Azospirillum brasilense: one gene and its partner. Each later gene encodes a partner of the first gene's protein in a complex. Links are inferred from orthologs where the notes say so. Each region holds a gene or a part of one and is shown on either strand. Other genes may lie near its edges.

Evidence for each region.
Region 2: the proteins of H1Q64_RS10470 (region 1) and sdhA are in contact, whole or in part, in a crystal structure (PDB 6C12), measured with the Escherichia coli proteins. The link is inferred for Azospirillum brasilense from one-to-one orthologs.

The regions. Positions count from the first base shown.
Region 1 is NZ_CP059449.1:2,208,289-2,222,940, forward strand. What follows is about bases 5,496-8,487. They hold H1Q64_RS10470 (succinate dehydrogenase assembly factor 2), read left to right. Parts: upstream 5,496-6,836; coding sequence 6,837-7,139; downstream 7,140-8,487. Other genes in these bases: H1Q64_RS10460 (hypothetical protein), read right to left, coding at 5,496-5,713; H1Q64_RS10465 (crotonase/enoyl-CoA hydratase family protein), read left to right, coding at 5,913-6,704; mfd (transcription-repair coupling factor), read left to right, coding at 7,150-8,487. Outside these bases: gor (glutathione-disulfide reductase), read right to left, coding at 1-1,000; H1Q64_RS10440 (flagellar basal body-associated FliL family protein), read right to left, coding at 1,113-1,625; H1Q64_RS10445 (nicotinate phosphoribosyltransferase), read left to right, coding at 1,989-3,152; H1Q64_RS10450 ((2Fe-2S) ferredoxin domain-containing protein), read right to left, coding at 3,227-3,559; ergothioneine biosynthesis protein EgtB, read right to left, coding at 3,643-4,941; more of H1Q64_RS10460, read right to left, coding at 5,117-5,495; more of mfd, read left to right, coding at 8,488-10,776; H1Q64_RS10480 (ACT domain-containing protein), read left to right, coding at 10,781-11,734; H1Q64_RS10485 (AI-2E family transporter), read right to left, coding at 11,738-13,612; H1Q64_RS10490 (PRC-barrel domain-containing protein), read left to right, coding at 13,881-14,213; alternative ribosome rescue aminoacyl-tRNA hydrolase ArfB, read right to left, coding at 14,220-14,639. UniProt on the Escherichia coli protein: An FAD assembly protein, which accelerates covalent attachment of the cofactor into other proteins.
Region 2 is NZ_CP059449.1:1,433,360-1,447,990, reverse strand. What follows is about bases 3,811-6,781. They hold sdhA (succinate dehydrogenase flavoprotein subunit), read right to left. Parts: upstream 6,202-6,781; coding sequence 4,420-6,201; downstream 3,811-4,419. Other genes in these bases: sdhC (succinate dehydrogenase, cytochrome b556 subunit), read right to left, coding at 6,615-6,781; sdhD (succinate dehydrogenase, hydrophobic membrane anchor protein), read right to left, coding at 6,208-6,603; H1Q64_RS06860 (succinate dehydrogenase iron-sulfur subunit), read right to left, coding at 3,811-4,389. Also shown: H1Q64_RS06890 (hypothetical protein), read right to left, coding at 1-341; H1Q64_RS06885 (S24 family peptidase), read left to right, coding at 538-1,170; H1Q64_RS06880 (hypothetical protein), read left to right, coding at 1,245-1,586; H1Q64_RS06875 (hypothetical protein), read right to left, coding at 1,600-2,181; H1Q64_RS06870 (branched-chain amino acid aminotransferase), read right to left, coding at 2,319-3,167; H1Q64_RS06865 (hypothetical protein), read left to right, coding at 3,321-3,524; more of H1Q64_RS06860, read right to left, coding at 3,613-3,810; more of sdhC, read right to left, coding at 6,782-7,004; H1Q64_RS06840 (hypothetical protein), read right to left, coding at 7,253-7,516; H1Q64_RS06835 (aspartate-semialdehyde dehydrogenase), read left to right, coding at 7,649-8,668; H1Q64_RS06830 (acetyltransferase), read left to right, coding at 8,665-9,132; H1Q64_RS06825 (NAD(P)-dependent oxidoreductase), read right to left, coding at 9,137-10,006; H1Q64_RS06820 (tellurite resistance TerB family protein), read right to left, coding at 10,033-10,437; H1Q64_RS06815 (AEC family transporter), read left to right, coding at 10,585-11,532; H1Q64_RS06810 (HAMP domain-containing methyl-accepting chemotaxis protein), read left to right, coding at 11,786-13,477; H1Q64_RS06805 (hypothetical protein), read left to right, coding at 13,678-14,076; H1Q64_RS06800 (homoserine O-succinyltransferase), read left to right, coding at 14,297-14,631. UniProt on the Escherichia coli protein: Two distinct, membrane-bound, FAD-containing enzymes are responsible for the catalysis of fumarate and succinate interconversion; the fumarate reductase is used in anaerobic growth, and the succinate dehydrogenase is used in aerobic growth.

The DNA of each region.
Region 1 (14,652 bases):
AGCTGATGCTGGTCGGGTTGTCGTTGAACAGCGTCTCCACGAAGGCGCGCCCCTCGGCGATGGCGACGGGGGTCAGGGCCATGCGGTCGGTCACGTCGCCCACGGCGAAGATGTTGTCCACGCTGGTGCGCGAATACTCATCCACCCGGATCGCCCCGTTCTCGTCAAGCGCGACGCCGGCGGCTTCCAGCCCGAGGTCGCGCGTGTTCGGACGGCGCCCGGTCGCCGCCATGACGAGGCCGGCGGAATGCTCCCGCCCCAGCTGGTCGGTGACGGTGAAGCCGCCGGGGCCTTCCTCGACCTTCACCGGCTGGGTGCGGGTGAGGATGGTGATGCCGCGCTTGCGCATCTCCTGGGCCAGAGCGACGCGGATGTCGTCGTCGAAGCCGTTCAGAAGCTCCTCGCCGCGGATCATGATCGTGACCTCGGCGCCCAAGCCCCGGAAGATCCCGGCGAATTCGACGGCGATGTAGCCGCCGCCCAGGATGATGACCGAGTGGGGCAGGGTGCCGAGCTGCAACGCCTCGTTGGAGGTGACGGCGTGCTCGATCCCCGGAATCTTGGGCAGCGCCGGCCAGCCGCCGGTGGCGACCAGGATGTTCTTCGCGGTGTAGCGCTGGTTGGCGACCTCCACCGTGTGGCGGTCGATCAGCCGTCCGAAGCCGGTGTGCAGGGTGACTCCGGAGTTCTCCAGCATCTTGATGTAGATGCCGTTCAGCCGGTCGATCTCCGCGTCCTTGCGCCCGATCAGCGTGGCCCAGTCGAAGGCCGGCGTGGCGGTGGCCCAGCCATAGGCGCTGGAGTCCTCGAAGGCGTCGCGGAACTGGGCGGCGTAGACCAGCAGCTTCTTTGGCACGCAGCCGCGGATGACGCAGGTGCCGCCGACCCGGCTGCCTTCGCAGATGGCGACCTTGGCCCCCATGGCCGCGGCCCGCCGGCTGGCCGCGACGCCGCCGGAGCCGGCACCGATGGTGAAAAGGTCGAAATCGAACTCGGCCACGGCCGTCTCCTTGCAATCCCAAGATCCGAACGGGACAGGAGTGTTCCCCATTCCGGAACGCCTGTCGAGCGTTGGCCGAGATGGCGGATCGAGGCGGCTGGCTGGCCTTCCCTCAGCGCATGACGAGTTCCTGGACCAGCACCTGACGGATCTTCATCGCGCCGAGTTCCTTCGCGGCGGTGCGCATCACCGCGTCCTTGATGTAGAAGGCGCCGTTGCGCCCGCGCAATTCGCCGGGGTCGGTTTCCAGCATCACGTTGGTCATGGCGCTGGCGATGCGCGGCCCGTAGCTCTCCACCGTCTTGGCGGGGGCCGTCGGCTCCATGTCGAGCACCACGCGGACCCGCAGCTCGCGCAGCCGGTCGCCGTCGCTCAGCGTGAAGATCATCGCCGGCAGGCGCGCGTAATTGGCGGCGGTCCGCAGCGTGTCCCCCACCACACGCCCGGCCTGCGCCGTGCCGGGCTTCAGCAGGAAGGCCCCGCCGGTGCCCGCTGCAGCCAAGCCGGCCATGGTGCAGAGAAGCCCGACCACCACACGGCGGCTCAGGCGGTCGAGCGTCGAGGTGGCTGCCGTCGAGGGGCCTGCCGCAATGTTCGGCGCGTTCTGGCGGATTGTCCGGCTCATGCCGACCTCGTCGCTTTTCCCGGCACCGCAAGGGGGTGGTGCCTGTTCTTGGGTGTATGGTGGATGGGTAAAAGGAAGGCGTCAAATACAGGTATTTTATACTTTTTGGTGACAGCACATTACAGTCAGGAACTGCCCATTTCTTCCCAGCTTCTTTGTGTTTGAAATGCGCCGGATTTCGTAGCGTATTTTCGGTAAATCACCATTGCTTGCGGCGGTTGGCCGAAGCGGATGAAGCCTCTTCCACCGGAGGGCCGGGGCGTATAATGCTGGTTTCTCAGTCGGATTGCCGTTCCCGCCGCGGGGGCGGACTCCGGATGGGGCCATCGTGAAGGGCAAGAGCGGGAAGACAAGGACATCGCCATGGACGAGACCAGGAACCAGCCGCCGGCCAGTCACACGCCCGCCAGCCATCCGCCCGCGTCGGCCATCACCGAATGGACCGACACCTATTTCAAGCGGACCAAGGAGGCGGTCGGGAAATTCGGTGACAAGAAGGTCACCTACGCCATCTTCATGCGCCGCCCGGTGGTCTGCGCGCCGCGACTCGCCATCGAATGGCTGGAGGCGGTTGCGCGGGAGCGCGGGTTCGACCTCGACATCGTCCTGAACTATCCGGAAGGAAAGTGGGTCGGTGCGGGCGAGCCGATCCTCTACATCACCGGCTCCTTCTACCATCTGGTCGACACCGAGACGATCATTCTGCAGAAGCTCGGCCCCGCCTGCGTCGGCGCCTACAACGCCTTCACCATGTGCGCCGACCTGCCGAAGACCGCCTTCCTCGCCATGGAGGCGCGCCACTGCGCCGGCACGGAGATGGAGGAGATGATGGCCTACGCCGCCTCGGTCGGGTCGGACCGGGCGAAGCGCAAGGTCGGCGCCAAGGGCTTCATCGGCAACGCCACGGACGCCACCGCCCATTTCTTCGGCCAGAAGAAGGGCATGGGCACGATGCCGCACGCGCTGATCGGCTACGCCGGATCGACCGTGCGGGCGGCGGAGATGTTCCACGAGACCTTCCCCGAACTGCCTCTGACCGTCCTGGTCGATTACTTCGGGCGTGAGGTGACCGACGCGATGGAGGTCTGCCGCCGCTTCCCCGGCCTCGCCGCGCAGGGCAAGTTGGCGGTGCGGCTCGACACGCCGGGCGGGCGCTTCCTCGAAGGGCTGGACCCGCCGGGCTCCTACGCGGTGCTGGAGCGGCACGCCCCCCATTCCATCCGCGGCTATCGCGACGAGACGCAGCTCCGCTACCTGATCGGCACCGGCGTGTCGGCGGCGGCGATCCATTTCATGCGCGAGAAGCTGGACGAGGCCGGTTTCCCGGCGGTGAAAATCGTCGCCAGCTCCGGCTTCGGCCCGGCGAAGTGCCGCCTGATGGCGGAGGCCAACGCCCCCGTCGACATCATCGGCACCGGCAGCTATCTGCCCGAGCGCTGGACCGAGACCTACGCCACCGCCGACATCATCGAATATGACGGAGAGAAGCGCGTGAAGGTTGGCCGCGAGTTCCTGTTCCGGAAATAGCATCGTCGTTCAGCACGAAGAAAGCCCCTCCGCCGGCCAAGCCGCGGAGGGGCTTTTGCGTTCAGCCTTTACGTTTAGCGGGTCAGCACCATCACCAGCCGTTCGACCGGCGTGTCGTTGACGAGGTGCGAATCGACGATCTCGTCGATGTCGGCGGGCGTTTCCGGGCGGTACCACAGGCCCTCCGGATAGACCACCATCAGCGGCCCGGCGGAGCAGAAGCCGAGGCAGCCGGTCCAGGCCATGCCGACGTCCAACAATCCCTTGGCCTGGATGCGCTGGCCGAGCTGTTCCCACAGCGGGTGGGCATTCTTCGCCGCACAGCTCCCGCGCGGGTGACCGGGCGGGCGCTGCTGGGAGCAACAGAAAACGTGGTGGCGGAACACCGGAGGAAGATCGAGGGACATCACAGGCTCCATAGACCATAATTTAATTATGGTTATAGAGCTTGCTGCGGTGCGGCGCCACCGTTTAAAACGATTCCAATATGTCAGGCATCCTCAGCCAGCCGCAGGCCGGTGAAGGACAGGCGGGACTCCGGCCGCAGGTAATGCCGGGTCGTCGGGTTGGCGTGGTCGAAGGGGGTGACGCAGCTGCCGCCCCGCAACACCATGCGGTTGATCATGAAGCGGCCATGAACGGCCTCGTCCACCCCGTCCGGTAGACGGTAGCCGGGATAGGGGGCGAAGGGGCTGCGCGTCCATTCCCAAACGTCGCCGAACAATTGCCACGGGCCGTCGCCGTGGCAGGTGCTGGGGCGCGGGTGGCGGTTGCCGGTGCCCAGCAGGTTGCCCATGCTGTCGCAGCAGGACGCCAGGGCCTCCCACTCGGCTTCCTCGGGCAGGCGCTTGCCGGCCCAGCGGGCGAAGGCGTCGGCCTCGAACCAACTGACATGGCAGACCGGCTCGGCGGGATCGAGCGGGCGCATGCCGTAGAGGGTGAAGATCTGCCACGCGCCGTCGCGCCATTCCCAGTAAAGCGGAGCCTGCCATCCCTCGGTCTGCACCGCCTCCCAGCCGTCGGCGAGCCAGAGCGCGCGCTTCGCGTAGCCGCCATCCTCGATGAAGTCCCGGAAGGCGCCGCAGGACACCGGCAGGGCGGCGAGGCGGAAGGGCTCAAGATGGACGCGGTGGCGCGGCCCCTCATGATCGAAGCCAGCCCCGGCATTGGTCAACCCGATCTCGACGATGCCGCCTTCATGCTCGATCCAGCGTTCCAGCTGCGGCGGAGTCGGAACCGCCTGTGGCGGCTGGTCGTAGGCGGGACGCAGCGGGTTGCTCCAGAAGGCGTGCTTGATGTGGGTCAGCAGCCGTTCCTGGTGGCGCCGCTCATGCGTGATGCCGACGATCACACGGTCGGCGATTTCCGGCAGGTCGGCCTCGTCGGCTTGGTTCAGCAGGTGCAGCACCGCGGCGTTCACATGGTCGCGGTAGCGCATCACCTCCGCCGCGTTGGGCCGGGAGAGCAGGCGCAGGGTGGGGGAGGGAAGCTGGTGGCTGCCGAACCGGTCGTCGCGGGCGGCGAACAACGTCAGGAAGGCTGGGTCGAAGGGACGGTAACCGGGATTGCAGGGCACCAGGACGGTGGTTTCGAACAGCCATGTCGTGTGGGCGAGGTGCCATTTGGCCGGCGCGCCGTCGGCCACCGATTGGACCATCAGGTCCTCGGGCGACAAGGGCGCCGCGAGTTCGGCGGTGCGGGCGCGGATCTTCTGGAAACGGGTGGATAGAGTTTGGCGAAGAGCGTCGCCGGACGGCTGGGCGTGCGTGGCGAGATGGGTGTCGGGCACGGGGGAACCTCCCTGCGGGAGCGGGTTTTCCGCGGCGGGAACGGCGCGGGAACGCGCCCGAACCCCGCCGGAGAAACAACAGGCCCATTGTGCCGCATGGTCCAACCATCCTGGGTGGCGCATCGGAGGGGGGCTTTCTCCGAATTCGCGCATCACAGCCACGGTGGGACTGTCGTCAGGCGTCCACCACCAGATGCGGACGGAAGGCGCCTTCGAGCGTCAGAAGAAGGCGCAGATACACGGCAACGCGCCGCGATGTCGTCGTCCGCCGTTCCAGGCAATCGCGGAGCTGGTTGGCGAGCGCCACATTCTCCGCCGTCTGTCCGGGCGGAAGCGCCGGGTGCGTCGGCGCCGCCATGTCGACGATGTGGTCATGGTCGACCGAATGGACCGCAACGGCCTTTTCGAGGAGCGCCGCTGCGATGCGTTCGATGTCCTCATCCGCCGGCGGCGGCTGGGTGAGGTTGGGGGCGAGATGCGGCGGCGGACGGCGGTTCGCGAGCTGCGCGCGCAGATTCTGTTTGATGCGCGCCCGCTGCCCGGCGTTCAGCGTGTCCAGCTCGTCGATCTCGTCGAACAGCAGGTCGTAGAGGCGCCGCCGCTTGTGGTTGGCCTCGTCCTGGTCGCGGCGTTCCTGCTGCTCGCGCTCCTGCTGTTGCAGGTCCTGCCGATTCTGCCGCCGTTTCCTGCGGTCGGTCGCGCTGCCGGTGCGCTCCACCACGCCGGCCGAGCGGACCAGAGGTTCCGAGCGTCCAATCGAACCGTCGGTCATGGCGACCTCCACGGCTAATGGCTGGGACTGTTCAGTGTACCAACTGTCGCGATTCTGTCAAGGTGACGCTTTGGCGTGCGGCAGAGGCCCGGTTTCAGGTGAGCGTTGCTCACCCGAACACGCGGCGTACTCGTTTGTCAGGAGCGTGGCTCGGGCTCGACAGTGGGGCATCCCAAACGCAGGACAAAAGGACCGCGCCATGCCCCTGACGACCAAACACGCCGACCCCGCCAACCCCGTGCTGTGCGTCACCGCCGGAGGAATCGCCACCCTCACCCTGAACCGCCCCGCCAAGCTGAACGCCATCAGCACGGCGCTGGCCGCCGCCATGCTCGACACGCTGGACGCGCTGGAGGCCGACGCGGCGGTGCGGGCCATCATCGTCACTGGCGCCGGGGAGCGGGCCTTCTCCGCCGGGGCGGACATTGCGGAGTTCACCCCGGCCGTCCGGCGGGGACCGGAGGCGGCGGTGCGCGCCTTCCGGCCCGGACAGACGCTGTGTGCGCGCATCGAGTCCTTCCCCAAGCCCATCATCGCCGCGGTCAACGGCATCTGCTACGGCGGCGGCTGCGAGATTCTGGAGGCGGCACACCTCGCCGTGGCCAGCGAGCGGGCGACCTTCTCCAAGGCGGAGATCAAGCTCGGCATGATGCCGACCTTCGGCGGGACGCAGCGGCTTCCCCGCAATGTGGGGCGCAAGCGGGCGCTGGAATGGCTGCTGACCGGCGACGCCTTCCCGCCGGCGACAGCGCTGGCGGTGGGGCTGGTCAATCAGGTGGTGGCCCACGACGCGCTGCTGCCCGCGGCCTTCGAACTGGCTGGGCGGATCGTCCGGCACTCCCCGGCGGCGGCGTCCGGCATCCTGGGGGCGGTGACCCGAGGGCTGAACATGACCATCGGCGAAGGGCTGGCGGTGGAGACGGAGCGCTTCGCCCGGCTGGCCCCCGGCCCCGACCTGCGCGACGGGCTGGAGGCGTGGCTGGCGCGCTGAATCACGCTCCTTCCGGGGGATCGTCCGGCATTTCGGTTTGCGCGGGGGCGTGCCGGTGTGCAGGATGCGGGGGTGGATGTGGACCGCTCCGCCCCCTATCTTCCGGGGCCGGGGCTTTTTGGCGTGGATGGCATGAGCGACGAGAACACCCTGTCCGAGAGCGGCGAATCCCTGGAAAACCGGCGCAAGCGGCTGCGCTTCCGGTCGTGGCACCGCGGCATGCGGGAAATGGACCTGCTGATCGGCAGCTTCGCCGACGCCCATGTCCCGGACTTCGATCACGCGCAGCTCGACCGCTACGAGGCGCTGCTCGAACTCAGCGACCCCGACCTCTACAACTGGTACGCCGGGCGCGAGCCGCTGCCCGCCGAGCATGACACCGACGTCATGCAGCTGTTGACCAAGTTCCGCTACACGCCCCGTCAGGGGTCCTGAGGCCCGATCCTTGCCCAGCTTCGAACAGTTGCAGCCGGGACGCTCCGGCCGCCTTCTGGTCGGCGGCGCCCCCGCCGGTCATGACGCCCGCGTCCTCGCCGACCTCGCCAAGCGGGCGGGGAGCGCCGGACTTCTCCACGTCGCGCTCGACGACAGCCGCGCCGCCCAGCTGGCGGAGGCGCTGGCCTTCTTCGCGCCGTCGCTGGAGGTGCAGGTCTTCCCGGCCTGGGACTGCCTGCCCTACGACCGGGTGTCGCCCAACGGCGGCATCGTGGCGAAGCGCATCGACACGCTGACCCGCCTTCTGGCGCGCAAGGCGGACGCCGCACCGCTGGTCGTGCTGACCACCGTCAACGCCATGGTGCAGAAGGTGCCGCCCCGCGCCGCCTTCCGCGACGCGGTGTTCTCGGCGAAGCTGCGCGACCGGATCGACCTGGAGAAGCTGCAGCGCTATCTGGCCGGCAACGGCTACACCCGCGCCCAGACGGTGCGCGAGCCGGGCGAGTTCGCCGTGCGCGGCGGCATCATAGACCTGTTCCCGCCGGGCACCGACGAGCCGCTGCGCCTCGACCTGTTCGGCGACGAGCTGGAGGCCGTGCGCAGCTTCGATCCCATGTCGCAGCGCACCACCGACAAGCGCGACGGCGTCGACCTGAAGCCGATGTCGGAGGTCTTCCTGGACGAGGCCGGCATCGCCCGCTTCCGCTCCGGCTACCGCGAGCTGTTCGGCGCCGTCACCGACGACGACCCGCTCTATGAGGCGATCAGCGCCGGGCGCAAGTACGGCGGCATGGAGCATTGGCTGCCGCTGTTCCACGAGACGATGGAATCGCTGCTGGCCTACATGCCCAAGGCCATCCTGTCGCTGGACCATCAGGCGACGGAGGCGCGCGATTCGCGCATCGCGCAGGTGATGGACTTCCACGCCTCCCGCGAGAGCATGATCGTCATCGAGAAGCGGACGGGCTCGCCGGTCTACAAGCCGGTGCCGGTCGGCATGATGTTCCTCGACGCCCAGGCCTGGGACGACCTGTTCGCCACCCACGCCGTGGCGCAGCTCCAGCCCTTCGGCACGCCGCCGGGCATCAAGGGCACGCTGGACGCCGGCGGTCGGCGCGGCCACGACTTCGCCGAGGAGCGGGCGCGGCCCGACGTGAACGTCTTCGAGGCGGTGAAGGACCACATCCGCGCCCTGCGGGCCGACGGGCGGCGCGTGCTGGTGGCCGGCTATTCCGCGGGCTCGCGCGACCGTCTGATGACGGTGCTGGGCGACCACGGCATTCCGGGGCTCGAGCCGGCGGAGAGCATCGAGGACGTCCGCCGCTTCGACCGCCACGTCATCGGCATGATCGTGCTGGGGATGGAGCACGGCTTCACCTCCGCCGACATGGCCGTCATCACCGAGCAGGACATCCTCGGCGACCGCCTCGTCCGCCCGGCGGCGAAGAAGAAGCGCAAGGCCGCCAACTTCATCGCCGAATACACGGCGCTGGCCTCGGGCGACCTCGTGGTGCACATGGACCACGGCATCGGGCGCTACGACGGGCTGGAGACGCTGGAGGTGTCCGGGGCGCCGCACGATTGCCTGCGGCTGATCTACGAGGGCGGCGACAAGCTCTACGTCCCCGTCGAGAACATCGAGGTGCTGACCCGCTACGGGTCTGAGGACGCGCACGCGCAGCTCGACAAGCTGGGTGGGGCCGGCTGGCAGGGCCGCAAGGCCCGCGTCAAGAAGCGCCTGAAGGACATGGCCGAGGCGCTTTTGAAGATCGCCGCCGAGCGCATGCTGAAGAAGGCCGACCCGGTCTACACGCCGGAGGGCGTCTATCAGGAGTTCGCCGCCCGCTTCCCCTATCCGGAAACGGACGACCAGCTGAAGGCCATCGAGGAGGTCTTCACCGACCTCGGTTCGGGCCGTCCGATGGACCGTCTGGTCTGCGGCGACGTCGGCTTCGGCAAGACGGAGGTCGCGCTGCGCGCCGCCTTCCTCGTTGCCATGAGCGGCCAGCAGGTCGCCGTGGTGGTGCCGACCACGCTGCTGGCGCGCCAGCACTTCAAGACCTTCACGACCCGCTTCGCCGGGCTGCCGCTGCGCATCGTCCAGCTCTCCCGCATGGTCACGGCGAAGGAGCAGAACAAGGTCAAGCAGGAGCTGACGGAGGGCACCGCCGACATCGTCATCGGCACCCACGCGCTGCTCGGCAAGGGCGTGCAGTTCAAGCAGCTCGGCATGGTCATCGTCGACGAGGAGCAGCATTTCGGCGTGAAGCAGAAGGAGCGGCTGAAGGAGCTGCGCGCCGACGTGCACGTCCTGACGCTGACCGCCACGCCGATCCCGCGCACGCTCCAGATGGCACTGAGCGGCGTGCGCGAGCTGTCGCTGATCGCCACCCCGCCGGTGGACCGTCTGGCGGTGCGCACCTTCGTCCTGCCCTACGACCCGGTGGTGGTGCGCGAGGCCATCCTGCGCGAGCATTACCGGGGCGGCCAGACCTTCTACGTCTGCCCGCGAGTGGAGGACCTGCCCAAGGTCGCCGAGCGGGTGCGCGAACTGGTACCCGAGGTCAAGATCGTCACCGCCCACGGCCAGATGCCCGCCAGCGAGCTGGAGGAGGTGATGACCGCCTTCGACGAAGGCAAGTTCGAGGTGCTTCTCGCCACCAACATCATCGAGAGCGGCATCGACATCCCCAACGCCAACACGCTGATCGTGCACCGGGCGGACATGTTCGGTCTGGCCCAGCTCTACCAGATCCGCGGGCGTGTCGGCCGGTCGAAGGTGCGCGGTTACGCCTACCTCACCTACGCGCCGAACAAGCCGCTGACCGGCACGGCGCAGCAGCGGCTGCACGTCATCGAGACGCTGGACAGCCTGGGCGCCGGCTTCCAGCTGGCCAGCCACGACATGGACATCCGCGGCGCCGGCAACCTGCTGGGCGAGGAGCAGTCGGGCCACGTCAAGGAGGTCGGCGTCGAGCTGTACCAGCACATGCTGGAGGAGGCCGTCGCCAACGCCCGCGCCGGCATGGATGGGCAGGTGCCGAGCGGCGCGGAGGACCAGCCCTGGACCCCGCAGATCAATCTGGGCACGCCGGTGTTGATCCCGGAGGAGTATGTCCCCGACCTGACGGTGCGCCTGTCGCTCTACCGCCGCATCGCGGAGCTGGTGGATCGGGCGGAGATCGACGGCTTCGCGGCGGAGCTGATCGACCGCTTCGGCAAGCTGCCGGGCGAGGTGGAGAACCTGCTCGACGTGGTGACCATCAAGCAGCTCTGCCGACAGGCGGGGGTGGAGCGGGTGGACGCCGGGCCGAAGGGCGCCGTTCTGACCTTCCGCAACAACAGCTACGCCGAGCCGGCCAAGCTGCTGACCTACATCAGCCAACAGATGAGTCTGATGAAGCTGCGGCCCGACCACAAGCTGGTCTACACCCGCGAATGGGCCGACGAGGCCCAGCGGGTGCGCGGCGTCAACCGGCTGATGAGCGATCTCGCCCAGATGGCCGGCGGCGGCGCCGTGCCGAAGGGCGAGGCGCCTCCGCCTCCACCGCCGCCCCCTCCGCAACGGCCCAGCGCGCTGAAAGTCGGGTCGAAGTTCGGGCGGAACATTCCCTCGCGTCCCTTCGGGCGGCGCTGAGGCGATGAAAAAGGACGGGGGGCTGGCGAAGGCCCTGGCGCTCGGCGGCGACCGTCGCGCATTCGGCGACATTCCGACGGTGGCGGAGGCGGTGGCCGCCGATCCCGCCCGCCTGCCGGAACTGGTCGCCTGCCTGTTCGATGGCGACGCCGGGGTGAGGATGCGCGCCGCCGATGCCCTGGAGCGGGTGTCGCGCGGCGATGCCCGCCCATTGGACGCTTTCGCGGAACGGCTGCTGACCGACGCCGCGGCCATCGAGCAGGCGGAGGTGCGCTGGCACTTGGCGGCCGTCCTTCCCCGCCTGACCCTGACCGAGGAGCAGCGCGGGCGCGCCGTGGCGCTTTTGGAGGGCTGGTTCGAGAACCGGGCCAGCCGGATCGTGCAGAGCGCCGCGCTTCAGGCCATGGTCGATCTGGCGGCGGACGATCCGGAGCTTCGCCCGGTCGCGGCGGACATGCTGGGCCGGGCCATGCGCTCCCGCATTCCGTCGCTGGCGGCGAGAGCCAAGCGCATCCTGAAGCCGTTCGAGGTGGACCGCGCCACGCTGGACGCCGCCCTGCTGCCGGAGACCAAGCCGCTCACCCTGTCGGTCCTGCCCGATCGGCTGGCGGTTGCGCGGCTGGCGCCGGGGGACGGGATGCCCGGCTGGCTCGACTGGACCGACCCGCTGGTCAGCGCCACCCGCACGGGGGAGGAGTTGTCCATCCTCTGCCGCGAGTCCCGCGTGCCGGATGGCGTGACGGCGGAGCGCGGCTGGCGCGCCTTCAAGGTGGAAGGGCCGCTGGACTTCTCGCTGTTTGGGGTGCTGGCGCGCATCGCCGTGCCGCTGGCCCAAGCGCGGGTGCCGATCTTCGCCATGTCCACCTACGACACCGATTACGTGCTGGTGCGCGACGAGGACGTGGAGCGTGCGGCGGACGCGCTGAAGCGCGTCTGCACCGTCGTCGCACCCTCCTGATCATTACGCCTGCGGGGCCTTCTCCGCCTCGACGGCGGCGAGAACGCCCAGCTCCTCCAACTGCGTGACGGCGCCGGTCAGGCTGGTGGCGACGCGGTCGGCCGAGGTCTGGGATATGGCGTGCTCCGGAGCGTCGGCCTCGGGGTGGGCGCTCCACAGGCAGAGCAGGATCGGCACGTTCGGGCCGAAATGCAGGCGCAACCGACGCACCAGTCTGCGTGCGTGGGAGAGGGCGGACGGATTCAGATAGGACAGGACCACCGCCGACACGCCGGTCGGGGCCAGCGCGGCGATGGAGCGGACGGACACCTTCTCGCACGGGATCACGTCGGCGCGCAGCCCGCGCGGGCGCAGCAAATGGCCGAGCAGCGCCGCCGCCGCCTCGTCCAGGTCGTTGCGGGCGCCGATGCACAGGACCAGCGGCGTGTCCTCTGCGGCGGGCGGGGAGGCTTCCATCATCTCGTCCAGCAGCGCCGTCATGCCCTCCGCCACCGCCTGCCGTCCCTCCGGGTTCAGGCGGTTGCGCTGGCGGTCCTGCTCGGCCAGTGACAGGGCGGGCAGCAGCAGGCCGTGCCCGGCCTCCGCGAGGCCGCCGCCGGTCATCTTCTCCTCGGCGATCTCCATGGCCTCGATGGGGTCGCGGGCGAGCAGGCGCTGGTACAGCTTGGCCTCGTCGGGCAGGACTGGGCGGTCGCCCAGCATCACCTCCAGGAAATGAAGCTGCGGCACGTGCCGCCCCAGCACGACGAGGCAGACGGTCAGCGGCGTCGCCAGCAGCAGCCCGACCGGCCCCCACAGCGTGGTCCAGAACACCGCCGCGACGATGATCGCCAGGGACGACAGACCGGTGGCGGAGCCGTAGAGCCAGGGCTCCACCACATTGTTGGAAAACAGCTCCACCGCCACGAACAGGGCGATGCAGAGCAGCGGCAGGGTCCATCCCGCATCGACCGCGAAGGACAGCAGGATTGGGAAGGCCGCGGCGATCGCCGGTCCCAGGAAGGGGATGAAGCGCAGCACCGTCGCCAGCATCCCCCACAAGAGCGGGTTGGGCACGCCGAGCAGCCACAGCCCGATCCCGATGGGCAGGCCGTAGGTCACGTTGACCACGCACTGCATCAGCAGATAGCGGCTGACCCGCTCGCCCGCGTCGTTCATCGCCTCCGTCGTGCGACTGAGGTCGCCGGACCCGGCCAGCCGGATCAGCCGGTCGCGCAGATCCTCGCGTTGCAGCAGCATGAAGATGGTGAAGACCAGCACCATGCCCGCCGTGGCGACCGGCGCCATGGCCGGCCCCAGCACGTCGCTGATTATGGTCAGCGCGTCGGAGCCGTCCTGCTCGATCCGCACCGGCACCGGCTCCCGCGCGGCGCCGGGGGCGGGCAGGGCGCTGGCGGGTGCCGTGGCGGCGGGCGGGTTTTCCCCGGTTACCTGCTCCAGCCCCTGCTTCAGGTCGCGGAAGGCTTCGGTCGCCTGCTGGACCACCCCGCCGCTGCCCGCCGACGACGCGCTGGAGCGCAGCGAATCCAGCTTGGCGTGGACGTTGCGCTGGTAGCTGGGCAGGTTGTCGGCCAGATCGGCGATCTGCCCGCCGACCACCATGCCGAAGCCGGCGATGCCCGCGAAGACCAGCACCACCACGGCCAGCACCGACGGTACCCGGCCCAGACGCAGCCGCTCCAGCCGGCTGACGATGGGCGCCAGGACGAAGGTCAGCAGCACCGCCAGCGCGATGGGGACAAGGATGTCGCTTCCCAGATACAGGGTCGCCACCACCAGCGCAGTGACCAGCAGCGTCGTCTGGGTGGAGGCGGGCGGGGCGGCCTTCGGCACCGGAATGGGGCGGGCCTGCAACCGGCGGGCGGTGTCTTCGGCCATGATCGGCGGAGCCTCGGGGGAGAGTTGAGAGTGTGCAGAACACGGCTGGACGCGGCGCGTTCCGGCGCGTCGGGCGCGATCGCCGCAAGACACCGTGACGATTGCGGTCGACAGCCTGTTTAAACCCGCGTGGTTATCTCGTCAGAAGGAGGGGGCTATGCGTAAGGTTGCTGTTCCGGTCCTGTCGGCGGTTGCGCTATTGGCTTTGGGGGGCTGCGCCGAGACGTCGAGCTGGTTTGGTGGGGGAAGCGATCAGGCTTCCCGCCCGATGTCCGAGCAATCGCTCCAGACCGCCTCGCGGATTGAGCCGCAGGCCATGCTGGGCAAGTCGGTCGTCGCCTATGACGGGCAGAAGGTGGGGCAGGTCGAGGACGTGCTGTTCAACCGCAGCAACCGCCCGAGCCAACTGGTGGTCTCCACCGGCGGCATCATGGGCATCGGCGGGCGCAACGTGGCGCTGGACATCGACAACGTCCGCTACAACCAGCAGCAGGACGCCATCGTGGCGACCCAGCTCACCAAGGACCAGTTCGCCAACCTGCCGGAGTTCCAGTATGGCGGGAACATGATCTCGTTGAGCCGGCAGAAGACGCCGCAATAAACCGCCTCAGTCCTCCGGCTTGCCGGAGCGCAGACGCTTGATGTCGGACCGCTGACCCTTGGCCTCCAGGCGACGTTTCTTGGAGCCAAGGGTCGGCTTGGTCGGGCGGCGGCTCTTAGGCACCACCGTTGCGTCGCGGATCAGGTCGATCAGCCGCTCGCGCACGTCCTCGCGGTTGCGAAGCTGGCTGCGGTAGGTGTCGCCAACGATGATCAGCACGCCCGCCGCCGTCATGCGCGAGCCGGCCAGCCGGACCAGCCGGGCCTTCACGTCGTCGGGGATGTTCGGCGAGGCCGCCACGTCGAAGCGCAATTGCACCGCGCTGTCCGTCTTGTTGACGTGCTGGCCGCCCGGGCCGGAGGCGCGGATGAAGCTCTCCTGAAGTTCGCTCTCGTCCAGGCTGATGCGCGGGGTGACCCGGATCATCATTAAAATTCCA
Region 2 (14,631 bases), 770 kb from region 1 along the record:
AGCACCGGGCGGAGCCGGTCGAACGCCTCCTGCCAGAGGGTGTGAGCGCGCTGCTCGCGGTACCGCGCCGGGTCCGGCGCCATCAGCCGGCGCCCGTAGTGGACCAGCACGTGCAGATGGTCGCGGATCAGCAGGCGGCGACGGTACAGCCGGTCCACCGCGCACAGCACGTCGCCGGGCTCGCAAGGACGTTGGACCAGCCCCCGCCCGGCGGCGATGCGCGCGCCGGCAGCCTTGGCGTCCTGCGCCTGGACCGACCAGAACCACGCCTCCTCCGCGCTGCCGAACGGTTCCCCGACGGCGTCGGACAGAACCATGAACGTGTTGCGGTGCTGGACCATGCGTGAGGTCTCCCTGAGAATTGCAGCTTTTGGGTTCGCGGGCGCAGCATCGCTCTCGGGCGGAGCGCCGGATGGGCCGCGGCACGCGCGGCTGGCGAACACATGTTCACGTTATGTACTGATTAAAGTCCTTCGTCAAGGACAATATGAATAGGTTCCTAGGGACGGGCTGGTTCGTTTATGTGATTATCCTCCCATGCTCAAACATGCGGACATTTGGCGGGCGATCGACCGCCTCGCGGCCCAGCACGGGCTGTCGGCCTCCGGACTCGCGCGGCGCGCGGGGCTGGATCCGACGACCTTCAACAAGAGCAAGCGGACCACCGGCGACGGCAAGCTCCGCTGGCCCTCGACGGAGAGCGTGTCCAAGGTTCTGGAGGCGACCGGTGCGTCGCTGTCGGAGTTCGTCAGCCTCGTCGGCGATGCCGCGGGCGCCGGCTCGCTCCAGCGGGTGCCGGTCATCGGCTATGCGCAGGCGGGCAACGCGGGTTTCTTCGACGACGCCGGCTTTCCTTCGGGCGTCGGCTGGGACGAGCTTCTGTTCCCCAGCATCGGCGACCCGCACGCCTACGCGCTGGAGATCGCGGGGGACAGCATGGATCCCGTCTACCGTGACGGCGACACCATCATCGTCTCGCCCGCTGCGCAGATCCGGCGCAACGACCGCGTCGTCGTCCGCACCAAGGGCGGCGAGGTGATGGCGAAGCAACTCCTTCGCGAAACCGCCACCAAGATCGAGCTGATCTCCATCAACCGTGCCCACCCGGACCGCAGCATTCCGCGCGCCGAGGTGGCCTGGATGGCCCGCATCGTCTGGGCAAGCCAGTAAACGTCAGCCCTGCGGCACTCTGTCCTAGGATATTTATCCTTTAAATTGGTCATCAAAAGGCTTACCGTCCGAGGATGACCGGATCCACCGGGGCGCCGTCGCGTCCACTCCCCGCCCCGCTGTCCCTCATTTCACATCGTTTGGATGATCTCGAACGCCGTCACGACGACGCGCCGCCCCGCGGCGTGCTTCGGACGGCGCTTCTCGACGGGGCGGACCGGCACGCCACCCTGGCCCGCGCCGCGGTGCTTCGCCTGCACGACCGCTTGGCCGCCGAGGCCCGGCAAGGCGCAGCGCGGCGGCGCCGCACCCTGCCCGCCGACCGGACCGCCGACGACGCGTGGCTGTCCCGCCTCACCGCCGCTTTGGCCCACCATCGCAACGCCGCCAGCCTCCTGCTCCTTGTGGGGGCTTGAGCGGGTGCCGCCGTCACGCGGCCGGAGGAGCGCCGGTCTCGTCCGCCTTGGAAACCTCTGTATTCAGGGCAACGACACGGGCGGTCTTCGCCTTCCTTGCGCGCGGCTTGCGAACCGGCGCCTCGGCAGGCGGAACTTCCGCCGGTTCGGCCACCTCCTCCGCAGCGACCTGTACGGCGACCGGCGCCGCCTCGGCCCGCTCCGTGGCTTTCTTCAACAGCTTGTTCCTTGAAAAGCCAGAGTCACGCAACGCCGTTTTCAACTCCTCCCACGCCAGGCGGATTTCCGTGGCGAAGGCCCGCGCGTCGTCGTCGCGGTGGGTGCGGAAATACTCCGCCGCCTCCCGCATCTGGGCCGGCAGGGTTTCCGCCCCGGCGCGCACCGCCTCGTTGCGCAGGCGGTTGTGGCGGTCGTCCAGATAGGTGAGGATCTCCGACAACTCCTCAGCCGTGCAGCTTTTCTGGAGCCTGTCGGTGACCACGGGCGCGGCCTTGTCGATCTTCCCGACCAGCTCCGATCGCCCGCGCTTCAGGTCCGGATCGTAGACGGTGCGGATCACCTGGATCACGCGGCGCCGTTCGCGGAATTGCATCATCTCCCCCCTCGACAGAGTCCTTCGATGGACCGATTCACCGTTTCGAAGGAATCATGCCGTGGAACGGATCACCTATCAAGCCAGTTTTTGGGCCGCATACCGCCCGGAAACCGGCATTCCGGGTCATCCGAAGCGGATCAGCGGAAGGCGAACTCCCAATAGAGCCCGCGCGCCCGCGCCGCCAGGGGACCGGGCTGCAGGGCGCGCTCCTCGACGCGGGTGACCGGCACCACCTTCGCGTAATTGCCGGTTGAGAAGACCTCGTCCGCCTCCAGCACGTCGCGAGGGCTCAGGGTGACCTCCTCCACCGCCACGCCGTCGTCGCGCAGCAGGGCGATCACGCGCTGGCGGGTGATGCCGTTGAGGAAGGTACCGTTGTGTACCGGCGTGCGCACCACCCCGTCCTTGGCGATGAACAGGTTGGCTGTCGCGAACTCCGCCACGCTGCCGATGGGGTCGAGCATGATGGCGTTGTCGAAACCGCGCTCCCGCGCCTCCTTCAGTGCCAGCCCGGCGTTGGGGTAGAGGCAGGCGGCCTTGGCCTCGGTCGGCGCCATGTCCGGCATCGGACGGCGGCGGCTGGACAGGCAGGCGGTGAAACCCCCGGCGCTGGGCAGCGGCGCCTCGTAGACCGACAGGACGAAACGCGTGCTCTCGGCGTCGGGCGCGACGAAGCCCTCCTCCGCGTAGAACATGGGCCGGATGTAAAGCTCGGCCTCCTTGGGGAAACGGCGGATGCCGTCCCAGCACAGCTCCTCGATCTCCCCGGCGGTCAGCATGGGGGCGAGGCCCATCACCTGGGCTGAGCGCACAACGCGGGCGCAGTGGCGGTCGAGGTCGGGGGCCACGCCCTGGAAGGCGCGGGCACCGTCGAAAACGACCGAAGACAGCCAGAGCGCGTGAGTCATCGGGCCGACGATGGCGGGGTTGCCCGCGATCCATTCGCCCTGGATGTAGCTCAACGCCTGACCGGCCGTGCTGCCCATGATCTTCTCCCTTTTTGGCTTCGGGTTGGTTCTATCCGGATGGTTCGCTCCCTCGAAAAGCATACCCCCTCATCGCCGCCGGTCAACCTGCGCAGACGGGCCAGCCGGACGGTTGATGCAGGACACCCTCACCACACCGGGAGCGACCGACCCATGGGCTGGACCTACTCGAGCGCCTTTCCGCAGCCGTTGCGCGCGGCCCCGCCCTTCCCGCCGCCGGGACAGGACGTTCCCACCCCGGGGCCCCTGACCGACAACCCGGACCTGCCGACCCCCGGCCCGCAGGAGGACATGCCCTCCCCCCTGCCCAACGACGACCTGCCGCCGTCCCGGCCCACCGATCCCGACTTCGCCTGAGCCGCCACGACGCCGACGGGCCAAAGCAAACGGGGCGCCCCCTTGCGGAGGCGCCCCGTTCTTTAATCAACGAACCGAAGCGGACGGATCAGCGGCGCTGAACCATCAGCTTCTTGATCTCGGCGATGGCCTTGGCCGGGTTGAGGCCCTTCGGGCACGCCTTGGTGCAGTTCATGATGGTGTGGCAGCGGTAGAGGCGGAACGGGTCCTCGAGGTTGTCGAGGCGCTCGCCCGTCATCTCGTCGCGGCTGTCGACGATCCAGCGGTAGGCCTGGAGCAGGATCGACGGGCCGAGGTAACGGTCGCCGTTCCACCAGTAGCTGGGGCAGGAGGTCGAGCAGCAGAAGCACAGGATGCACTCGTAGAGGCCGTCCAGCTTGGCGCGGTCCTCCGGCGACTGCAGGCGCTCACGGCTCGGGGCCGGCGACTGCGACTGCAGCCACGGCTTGATCGAGGCGAGCTGGGCGTAGATGTGCTTCAGGTCGGGGACGAGATCCTTGACCACCGGCATGTGCGGCAGCGGGTAGATCTTGACGTCGCCCTTCACCTCCTCGATGGCCTTCAGGCAGGCCAGCGTGTTGGTGCCGTCGATGTTCATCGCGCAGGACCCGCAGATGCCCTCGCGGCAGCTCCGCCGGAAGGTCAGGGTCGAGTCGATGTTGTTCTTGATGTAGATGATCGCGTCCAGGATCATCGGGCCGAACTTGTCGAGATCGACGACGTAGGTGTCGACCCGCGGGTTCTGGCCGTCATCCGGCGACCAGCGGTAGATCTTGAAGGTCTTCGCCCGCTTGGCGCCGGTGGCGGCGTTGATGGTCTTGCCGACGCCGACCTTGGAATTGGCGGGCAGGTTGAATTCGACCATGGTTCGTATCCTTGCCTTGCTCTTGCCGCCTTAGTAGACGCGGGCCTTGGGCGGGAACACCTGCACCTCGTCGGTCAGGGTGTAGAGATGGACCGGGCGGTACCCGATTTTCGTCTCGCCCTTGTCCGACACCTCGATGACGGTGTGCTTCATCCAGTTCTCGTCGTCGCGGTCCGGATAGTCCTCGCGAGCGTGGGCGCCGCGGCTCTCCGGCCGGTTCTTCGCCGAATGGAGCGTGGCGACCGCCTGGTACAGCAGGTTGTCCAGCTCGATGGCTTCGACGAGGTCGGAGTTCCAGACCAGCGAACGGTCGCTGATCGCCATGTCGCTCTTCTTGGCGAAGGTCTGGTCGATGAGCTTGACGCCCTCCTCCAGCACCTCGCCGGTGCGGAAGACCGCGCAGTTGTTCTGCATGGTCCGCTGCATTTCCAGGCGAAGCTCCGACGACTTGATGGAGCCCTTGGCGTTGCGGATCCGGTCGAAGCGCTCCAGCGCGACGTCGGTCGCGGCGGCGGACGACGACACCGACTTGCCCTTCTCGACGATCTCGGCGGCGCGGATGGCCGCCGAACGGCCGAACACCACGAGGTCGAGCAGCGAGTTGGAGCCCAGGCGGTTCGCACCGTGCACCGACACGCAGGCCGCCTCGCCGATGGCCATCAGGCCGGGCACCACGCGATCCGGGTCCTCGGCGGTCGGGTTGACGACCTCGCACCGGAAGTTGGTGGGGATGCCGCCCATGTTGTAGTGCACCGTCGGTAGAACCGGGATCGGTTCCTTGGTGACGTCCACGCCGGCGAAGATCTTGGCCGTCTCGGCGATGCCGGGCAGGCGCTGGTGGATGATCTCCGGCGGGAGATGCTCCAGGTGCAGGTGGATGTGGTCCTTGTGCTCACCGACGCCGCGGCCCTCGCGGATCTCGATGGTCATCGAGCGGGACACCACGTCGCGCGAGGCGAGGTCCTTGGCCGACGGCGCGTAACGCTCCATGAAGCGCTCGCCGTTGGAGTTGGTGAGGTAGCCGCCCTCGCCGCGCACGCCCTCGGTGATGAGGCAGCCGGAGCCGTAGATGCCGGTCGGGTGGAACTGCACGAACTCCATGTCCTGCAGCGGCAGGCCGGCGCGCAGCACCATGCCGCCGCCGTCGCCCGTGCAGGTGTGGGCCGAGGTGGCGGAGAAGTAGGCGCGGCCGTAGCCGCCCGTCGCCAGAACAACGAGCTGGGCGCGGAAGCGGTGGATGGTGCCGTCGTCGAGGTTCCAGGCCACCACGCCCTTGCAGACGCCGTCCTCCATGATGAGGTCGAGCGCGAAATACTCGACGAAGAACTCCGCCTCGTGCTTCAGCGACTGCTGGTAGAGGGTGTGCAGGATGGCGTGGCCGGTGCGGTCGGCGGCGGCGCAGGTGCGGTAGGCCTGCTGCTTGCCGTAATGGGCGGTCATGCCGCCGAAGGCGCGCTGGTAGATCTTGCCTTCCGGCGTGCGCGAGAAGGGCACGCCGTAGTGCTCCAGCTCGATGATCGCCGGGATGGCCTCGCGGCACATGTACTCGATGGCGTCCTGGTCGCCCAGCCAGTCCGACCCCTTGACGGTGTCGTACATGTGGAAGCGCCAGTCGTCCTCGCTCATGTTGCCGAGCGCCGCCGAGATGCCGCCCTGGGCGGCCACGGTGTGCGAGCGGGTCGGGAAGACCTTGGTGATGCACGCCGTCTTCAGGCCCTTCTCGGCCATGCCGAAGGTGGCGCGCAGGCCCGCACCGCCGGCACCGACGACGACGACGTCATAGGAATGATCGATAATATCGTAGGCGGCCATGGCTCGTCAGGCTCCGAACGAAATCTTGAGGACGGCGATGACGCAGGCGGCACCCAGCACGAAGCACAGGGCTTTCACGGCCAGGATGCTCAGGATCTTCGCCATCTCGTTGTGCACGTAGTCCTCGATCACCACCTGCAGCCCGGCCTGGGCGTGGTGGAAGGTGACCACGGCGGTCAGCACCATCATCAGCGCCGAGAAGGGCGACTCCAGCCACGCGACGAAGGCCGCATGGTCGGCGCCCAGATGGCGGATCACGCCGAAGACGAACCAGATGGTCAGCGGAACCAGGGCGATGGCGGTGACGCGCTGGTGCCACCAATGCTCGGTACCGTGCTTGGCGGAACCCAAGCCGCGCGCGATCTGCAGCGGCGAGCGGAGGGTCTTGCTGTTGGACGCCATGTCTTCTCTCCTCACCACACGGCCAAGCCGATGATCCAGGTCAGCACGGTCAGCACGGCCGCCGCACCGATGACGATCTGGTTGCCGCGGTCGGCCTCGCTCAGCTCGAACGCCTTGCCGGCGTCCCACACCAGATGCCGGATGCCGTTGCACAGGTGATAGTAGAGCGCCAGCGACCAGCCGAACATCAGCAGCAGCCCGATGAAGGAGCCGATGAAGTGCTGCGCGCGCTCGTAGGCGGCGGGGCTGGTGGCGGCGGCGACCAGCCACCAAGTCAGCAGAAGGGTGCCCACGGCCAGCCCCACGCCCGTGATGCGGTGCGTGATGGACAGGAGCGCGGTCCTGGGGAGTTTGTAGACCTGCAGATGCGGAGAGAGCGGCCGACCGCTGCCGTTTGCCATTGCGTCGTCCTCAGTTCGGCGACCGGTCGCGGCAAGGAGGGCTGTTGCCGCGACGGCGGGTGATGCGAGACCGAAAGTTTTAAGCCCTGCTGTGTTTGGCGATTGAATTACGCCTCTACCGCACACGAGTCAACGGCAGGGACTTGGCCGTGGCCAAAATGGCGCACCGCGGGAAGTGCCTGAAAACTAACGGGCTTTGCTGCAGCTGGTATTACCAGGGCCGAAACCCGGTTTCGCCGTTCAGCCTATTACTTGTCGAAGCGGCGAACATTCTCCACCATCATCGAATACATCTGGGTAATCAGCTCCGCCGGACGCAGCCGGCCGAAGGGAATGTTCTCCTTGGCCCACTCCACCAGCCCCTCGGGCGGGCGGACCGGAGCGACCTCGTAGCCGGCCTTCTTCAGCGCGTTCATCACCGAACGCGCCTGCTTGGTGTAGTCCTCGTTGAAGAAGGACTTGTCCGCGTCCTTGATCGCCTTGGCAATGATGTCTTCGAGCGGAGTGGCCATGCCCCGGTGTGCCGGTCGCGGTCGTTCGTGATGGGGCGGACACGGTGTCACAACGCGGGCGCTGTTGCAATTCCATTGGGAACCGCATACCTCAAGCCCTCTTCGCACCGCATATCACAGGGATTAACCGCCATGGGCTACACAGTCGCGGTCGTCGGCGCCACCGGCAACGTCGGCCGGGAAATGCTGAACACCCTCGCCGACCGCCGCTTCCCGGCCGACGCGGTGATCGCCCTGGCCGCCGACAGCGCGGTGGGCAAGGAAGTGTCCTTCGGCGAGGACGCGGTGCTGAAGGTCGAGGACGTCGGCCGCTTCGACTTCAAGGGCGTGGACATCGCTCTGTTCGCCGCGGACGCCAAGGTTTCGGCGGCTCATGCGCCGCGCGCCGCGGCGGCGGGCGCCGTGGTGATCGACGCCAGCCCGCAGTTCCGCATGGACCCCGACGTCCCGCTGGTCGTTCCGGAGGTCAACGCCGACGCGCTCGCCGGTTACGCGAGGAAGAACATCGTCGCCAGCCCCGGCGGCGCGGCCATCCTGTTGGCCATGGCGCTGAAGCCCCTGCACGAGCAGGTCACGGTGAGCCGCGTCGTCGTCTCCACCTACCAAGCGGCCTCGGACGCCGGCAAGGAGGGGATGGACGAGCTGTTCAGCCAGACCCGCGCCATCTACGTGAACGACCCGGTGCAGAAGTCCGTCTTCTCCAAGCAGATCGCCTTCAACGTCATCCCGCACATCGGCCCCTTCATGGAGGACGGCGCGACGCGGGACGAGTGGGCGATGAACGTCGAGACGAAGAAGATCCTCGACCCCAAGATCAAGGTGAGCGCGACCTGCGTCCGTGTCCCCGTCTTCATCGGCCATTCCGCCGCGATCACCATCGAGTGCGTCGAGCCGGTGACCGCCGAGGAGGCCCGCCGCATCCTGCGCAAGGCGCCGGGCATGCAGGTGATCGACCAGCAGGAGAACGACGGCTACATCACCCCGGTCGAGATCGCCGGCGACGACCCGGTCTTCGTCAGCCGCCTCCGCGAGGACTACACGGTGGACAACGGCCTGTCCTTCTGGGCGTCCACCGACAACCTGCGCAAGGGCGCCGCGCTCAACGCCGTGCAGATCGCCGAGCTGCTGGTGAAGGAGTATCTCGACGCGTGATCCCGATCCGTTCCTCCCGCCCGGACGACGCCCCGGCGCTCTTTGCCGTCTGGCTCGCCGCGGTGCGCAGCACGCACGACTTCCTGAGCGAGGAGGACATCGGCTTCTACGCCGACCTCGTGCGCGACCAGTATCTTCCGTCGGCGGCGCTCATGGTCGCGGTGGACGGCGACGACCGGCCGGTCGGCTTCCTGGGCATGAGCGGGTGCCGGATCGACACGCTGTTCGTCGATCCGGCGTGGCACGGCCAGGGGATCGGCCGTGCCCTGGTCGCTTACGCGTTGGACAGCGGGCAGGGACTGACGGTCGACGTGAACGAGCAGAACAGCGCCGCACGGGCTTTCTATCGGCGCCTCGGCTTCCGGGAAATCGGGCGCTCCGCGCTGGACGACAGCGGCCGCCCGTTCCCCTTGCTGCATCTCGCCCTCGATAGCTCCGGCCAAGGCGGCCCGACCGGAGCCTGAAGGCTTACTTGACGAACAGCCGATACAGCGCAGAGTGGTCCAGCCCGCCGTCGCCCTGCTCGGCCAGCAGCTCGAACAGCTCCAGGCTGAGGCCCAGCGCGGGAAGCTGGATTCCGGACTCCTCCGCCAGTTCCTCCGCCTGTTTCAGGTCCTTGATCTGGGTGACCACGCGGCCGCCCGGCGTGAAGTCGTCGGAGACCATGCGCTGGCCGTGCAGCTCCAGGATGCGCGACTCGGCGAAGCCGCCGCGGATGGCGTCGCGGACCTTGCCCGGCTCCACCCCCGCCGCCTTGGCCAGCGCCAGCGCCTCGGCCACCGCGCCGATGCTCAGCGCCACGATCACCTGATTGGCCATCTTGGCGACCTGCCCGGCCCCGCTGTCACCGACATGGGTGATGCGCTGGCCCATCGCCTGGAACAGCGGCAAGGCGCGGGCGAAGGCCTCCTCCGTGCCGCCGGCCATGATGGTCAGGGTGCCGGCCTCCGCCGCCACCGTGCCGCCGGACACCGGGGCGTCCACCCAGTCGGCGCCCCTGGCGCGGACGGCCTCGGCCAGCTTGCGGGTCGCCCCGACCGCCGTGGTGCCCATGTCAATGACGAGATGGCCGGGCCGCAGCGCGTCGATCAGGGATGCTGCCACCGCCTCCACCGCCACGGTGTCCGACAGCATCAGCACGATGGCGTCGGCGCGGGCGGCGACCTCGGCGGGTCCGGCGGCGGGGCTCATGCCCTCGCCGGCCAGTTCCTCGACCGGGCCGGGGCTGCGGCTGCTGATCACCAGGGCCGCACCGGCCTTCGCCAGATTGCGGGCCATCGGCCGGCCCATCAGGCCCAGCCCGATGAAGCCGACCGTACGGTCCTTGAGGTCTGCCATGTCCCTGGCCGCCATGTCCCCGGCCGTCACAGGCGGGTGTGGCGCGCCCGCGCGCCGCGTTCGATGGCGGCGGCGCACAGCCGGTCCACGCCCAGCTTGTGCCGGATCAGCTCCAGCATCCGCAGTTCCTCCTGCGAGGCCGACGGATCCGCCGCGGCGATGTCGCAGGCGAGCGCATAGGCGGTCTCGGACAGCTTGGACGGAATGGCCTCCTTGACGATCTGGAGCGTCGTCTCCAGCCCGTCGGCGTCGGCCAGCAGGCCGGAGCATTCGCGGGTCACATCGGTCAGCCGGTCGATATCGAAATCCTTGAAGATCGGCAGGTAGCGGACGTTTTCGCCGATGGCCTCAAGCTCCGCGTCCGTCATGTCGCCGTCGCACGCCGACACCAGCACCATGACGTAGATGAGCGCGCTGTGATGGTTGATCATCGAAACTCCTGCGGAAAAAGGGCCCCGCCCAATCTTGCCCGCCCCCCGCGCGCCGTCAAGGGAGGGAGCGCCGTCAAGGGAGCTATGCCCGCGACGGACGGGTGGGTCCCTCGACAGGGGACGGGTTGCCCCTTAAGGTCGGGTCCCATGTCGGTGGTCTTCAACGTGGCGCTCCCGGTCTTCGCCATCATCCTGGCGGGCGTCCTTTCCGGTAAGGCGAAGCTGCTCGGTCCCGCCTCGTCGGAGGCGCTGAACAAGTTCGTCTACTGGATGGCCCTGCCGCCGGTGCTGTTCCTCGGCACCGCGAAGCGCTCGCTGTCGGAGATCTTCAACGGCCCCTTCATCGGCGCCTTTCTCGGCTCGATGCTGGCGGTCTACGCGCTGGGCGCCCTGCTGGGCTGGCTGATCCACCGGGAGCGCACGCAGATCCAGTGCATGCAGGGGCTGAACGCCTGCTTCTCCAACACCGGCTACATGGGCATCCCGCTGTTCCTGGCGGCCTTCGGCCCGGACCGTCTGGCCCCGGCCATCCTCGCCACCGTCATCATGAGCGCGATCATGGTCGGCATCGCGGTGATCTGGCTGGAGTTCGCCAACAGTCAGGGCGGCGGCATCGGCAAGGCACTGCGCGACGTCGGCCGGGCGCTGCTCAAGAACCCGCTGATCATCTCCACGGCCCTGGGGCTCGCCTGGTCGGTCTTCCTGTCCGGCGTGCCGGTGCCGCGCCCGATCGCCATCTACTGCGACCTGATGGGCGCCTCCGCCGGTCCCTGCGCCCTGTTCGCCATAGGCCTGTTCCTGGCGACCCAGAGCCTGAAGGCCAACCTGCTGGAGGTCGGCTGGATCAGCGCCCTGAAACTGGTGGTGCAGCCGGCGCTGGCGTGGTTCCTCATCCAGACGCTGTTCCCGCTGGACCCCTTCTGGGCCGGATCGGCCATCATCCTCGCCGGGCTGCCCACCGGCGCCCTGACCTTCGTGGTGGCCAGCCAGTACCGCATCTATGTGGAGCGCACCTCCGCCGCGATCCTGATGTCCACCATCGCCAGCGTGGTCACCCTGTCCTTCCTGCTGGCCACCTACGCGCCGCCGCTCTGAACCTTGGCTTGCGGTCGTCTGGTCGCGCTCGCCTCTTCAGACATTCATTTTTCTTAAAAGAAAGAAACGATTTGAAAAGCGGGAGGCAGCCTCCCTGCGTCATTCTTGCGTCTTTCTTAAGATTTGCTGTTCAATCATTTGATCACGGCAAATCCAGCGCCCAACGCGAGGGCGCTGGTCTGCCGAATCCTTTCGTTCAGACTCATAACAATCGACCGCCGCCGCATCGTTTCGGGGGAAAGAGATACGCGCCATGTCCATGCTGAGTTCCATGACCATCCGGACCAAGGTGGTCGCCGCCACCGTCTGTGTCCTGCTGATGTCAGTCGCCCTGGGACTGTTCGCCGTCGACCGGCTGAGCACCGTCAACCACGCCGCGGAGGAAATCCGCTCCAACTGGCTGCCCAGCGTCACCGCCATCGGAGAGATCGACGGTGCGGCCAACGATTACCGCATCCTGGAGGCGTCCCACATCCTGGCGCTCTACCCGGCGGAAATGGCCGAGGTCGAAAAGGAGATGACCACGGTTCTGAACCGCCTGGCGGAGGCCCGGCGGAAGTATGAGCCGCTGCTGGCCCCCGGTTGGGAAACCCAGACCTTCAGGCGCTGGGAGGCGGCTTGGGATGGCTATCTGAAAATCAGCCAGGGCAAATTGCTTCCCCCCTCACGAGCCAACGAGAACGAGAAGGCCACAGGCATCTACCGGGACGAATCGCGCAAGGCGTTCGATGAATGCTCCGCGCTCGTCAATGACCTGACCACCTCCAACGTCCAGAACGCCACGAAGGCGGCGGACTCGGGGCGGGCCACCTATGTCGGAGCGCGGAACTGGATTCTGGGCGCCATCGCGTTCGTGGCGGTCCTCTGCCTGTTCGCCGGCATCGCCATGACGAAGTCGGTCGCCCGGCCCATCGTCGCCCTGACGTCCATCATGGACCGTCTGGCCAGGCGCGACCTCGGAGTCGCGGTGGAGGGCGGCGCCCGCCAGGACGAGATCGGCGCCATGGCCCGCGCGGTGCAGGTCTTCAAGGACGGCCTGATCGAGGCGGAGCGCCTGACCGCCGCCCAGGCCGCCGAGGAGGAGAACAAGCGCCGCCGCACCGAGCGGATCGATTCGCTGATCCGCAACTTCGACGGCGCGGTGCACAGCGTCCTGCAGACCGTGGGCGCCGCGGCGTCGCAGCTCGACACCACCGCCCGCAGCATGACCGACATCGCCGAACACACGCGGGCCGAGGCGGGCAGCGCGGCGGCGGCGGCGGAGCTGACCTCCGCCAACGTGCAGACCGTCGCCGCCGCGTCGGAGGAGATGGCCGCCTCCATCACCGAGATTTCCCAGCAGGTGTCGCAGTCGGCCGGCATCGCCGGCAAGGCGGTGGACGAGGCGGACCGCACCAACGCCACCGTGCAGGGGCTCTCGGAAGCGGCCCAGCGCATCGGCGACGTGGTGGACCTGATCCAGAACATCGCCGCCCAGACCAACCTGCTGGCTCTGAACGCCACCATCGAGGCGGCACGGGCGGGCGAGGCCGGCAAGGGCTTCGCCGTCGTGGCGAGCGAGGTCAAGAGCCTCGCCAACCAGACCTCCAAGGCGACGGAGGAGATCGCCCAGCAGATCGGCGCCATCCAGGCGGCCACCGGCGGGGCGGTCGGCGCCATCCGCGGGATCGGGGCGACCATCTCCTCGATCAACGACATCTCCTCCTCCATCGCTGCCGCCATCGAGGAGCAGGGCGCCGCGACCCAGGAGATCAGCCGCAACGTCCAGCAGGCGGCGCAGAGCACCCAGGAAGTGACCAGCAACATCGGCCGCGTGTCGCAGGCCGCGACCGAGACCGGCAGCGCAGCGACCCAGGTGATGTCGGCCTCCGGCGACCTGAACCAGGGGGCGATGCGCCTGAAGAGCGAGGTCGAGAACTTCCTCGTCGCCATCAAGGCGGCCTGAGCATTCTGCAACCGGAACCGGTGGGCGGCCGCGGGACCGCCTACCGGCGGCCCCGCCACGGCATGGGCTCCGGCGTCCCGCGTCTCCTCATACTTTCGAAGAAGCGCGCGGCAATCGGTTTGACAACCGGCGGCTGTCACGGCACTCCATGACCCTCACTGGTCATTGTTTCATCAACAATACAAAATGGAGGAGCCGCCATGCTGGGCATCTATGCGCAGCACGCGCAGACCTATTTGCTTGTCCTGATGATAAGCACGACGCTTTTCTTTGCCCTGCCGATTTTCATCGCACCGCTCGCCTGGGCTCGACTGATGCTGTGGCGCATCCCGCAGGACACCGACCTCGCCGTCTATTTCGGCCGCTGCCTCGGGGCGTTCATCCTGATCGTCGAGTTCCTGATGTTGCGCGGTGCGACGACGGTGGAGGCGACCGCCTATGCCTTCGACATCCTGTTCGGCGTGTTCGGGCTGATGCTGGCGGTCCATGTCTACGGCGCCATCCGGCGCATCCAGCCGATCACCGAGACGCTGGAGATCGGCTTCTGGGCGCTCCTGCTCCTGCTCAACACTTGGTTCTACCCCGCCCTTCCCGCCTGACGGAATCGCGGCCCACTACTATGGTCCCGCCGCTGTTGCCAAGCCGCCGCTGCCCGTATAATGTGCACCGCGCATCAAGAGTTGAGCGGACGCTCAACGCCAACCTGCTTACCCGAGCAAGGTGGCGTCCCGAAGGGGGATGTGGCCGGACCGGCAATCAAACGGGGTTCGCCATGACGTCTGTTCCGACCGATGCACCGACAGCGGAGCCGGACGAGTCATGCCCATCAGGATCCCCAACGATCTTCCCGCCTTCACCGCCCTCCAGACCGAGGGCGTCATGGTCATGCAGGAGGCTGACGCCATCCGGCAGGACATCCGGCCCCTGCGCTTCGGCCTGCTCAACCTGATGCCCGACAAGATCCGGACCGAGACGCAGATCGCCCGCCTGCTGGGCAACACGCCGCTTCAGGTCGAGCTGTCGCTGATCCGGATCACCAACCATGTGCCGCGCAACACCGCGGCGGACCACATGAGCGCCTTCTACCGGTCGTGGGAGGACGCGCGCCGCGAGACGTTCGACGGCTTCATCATCACCGGCGCCCCGGTCGAGAC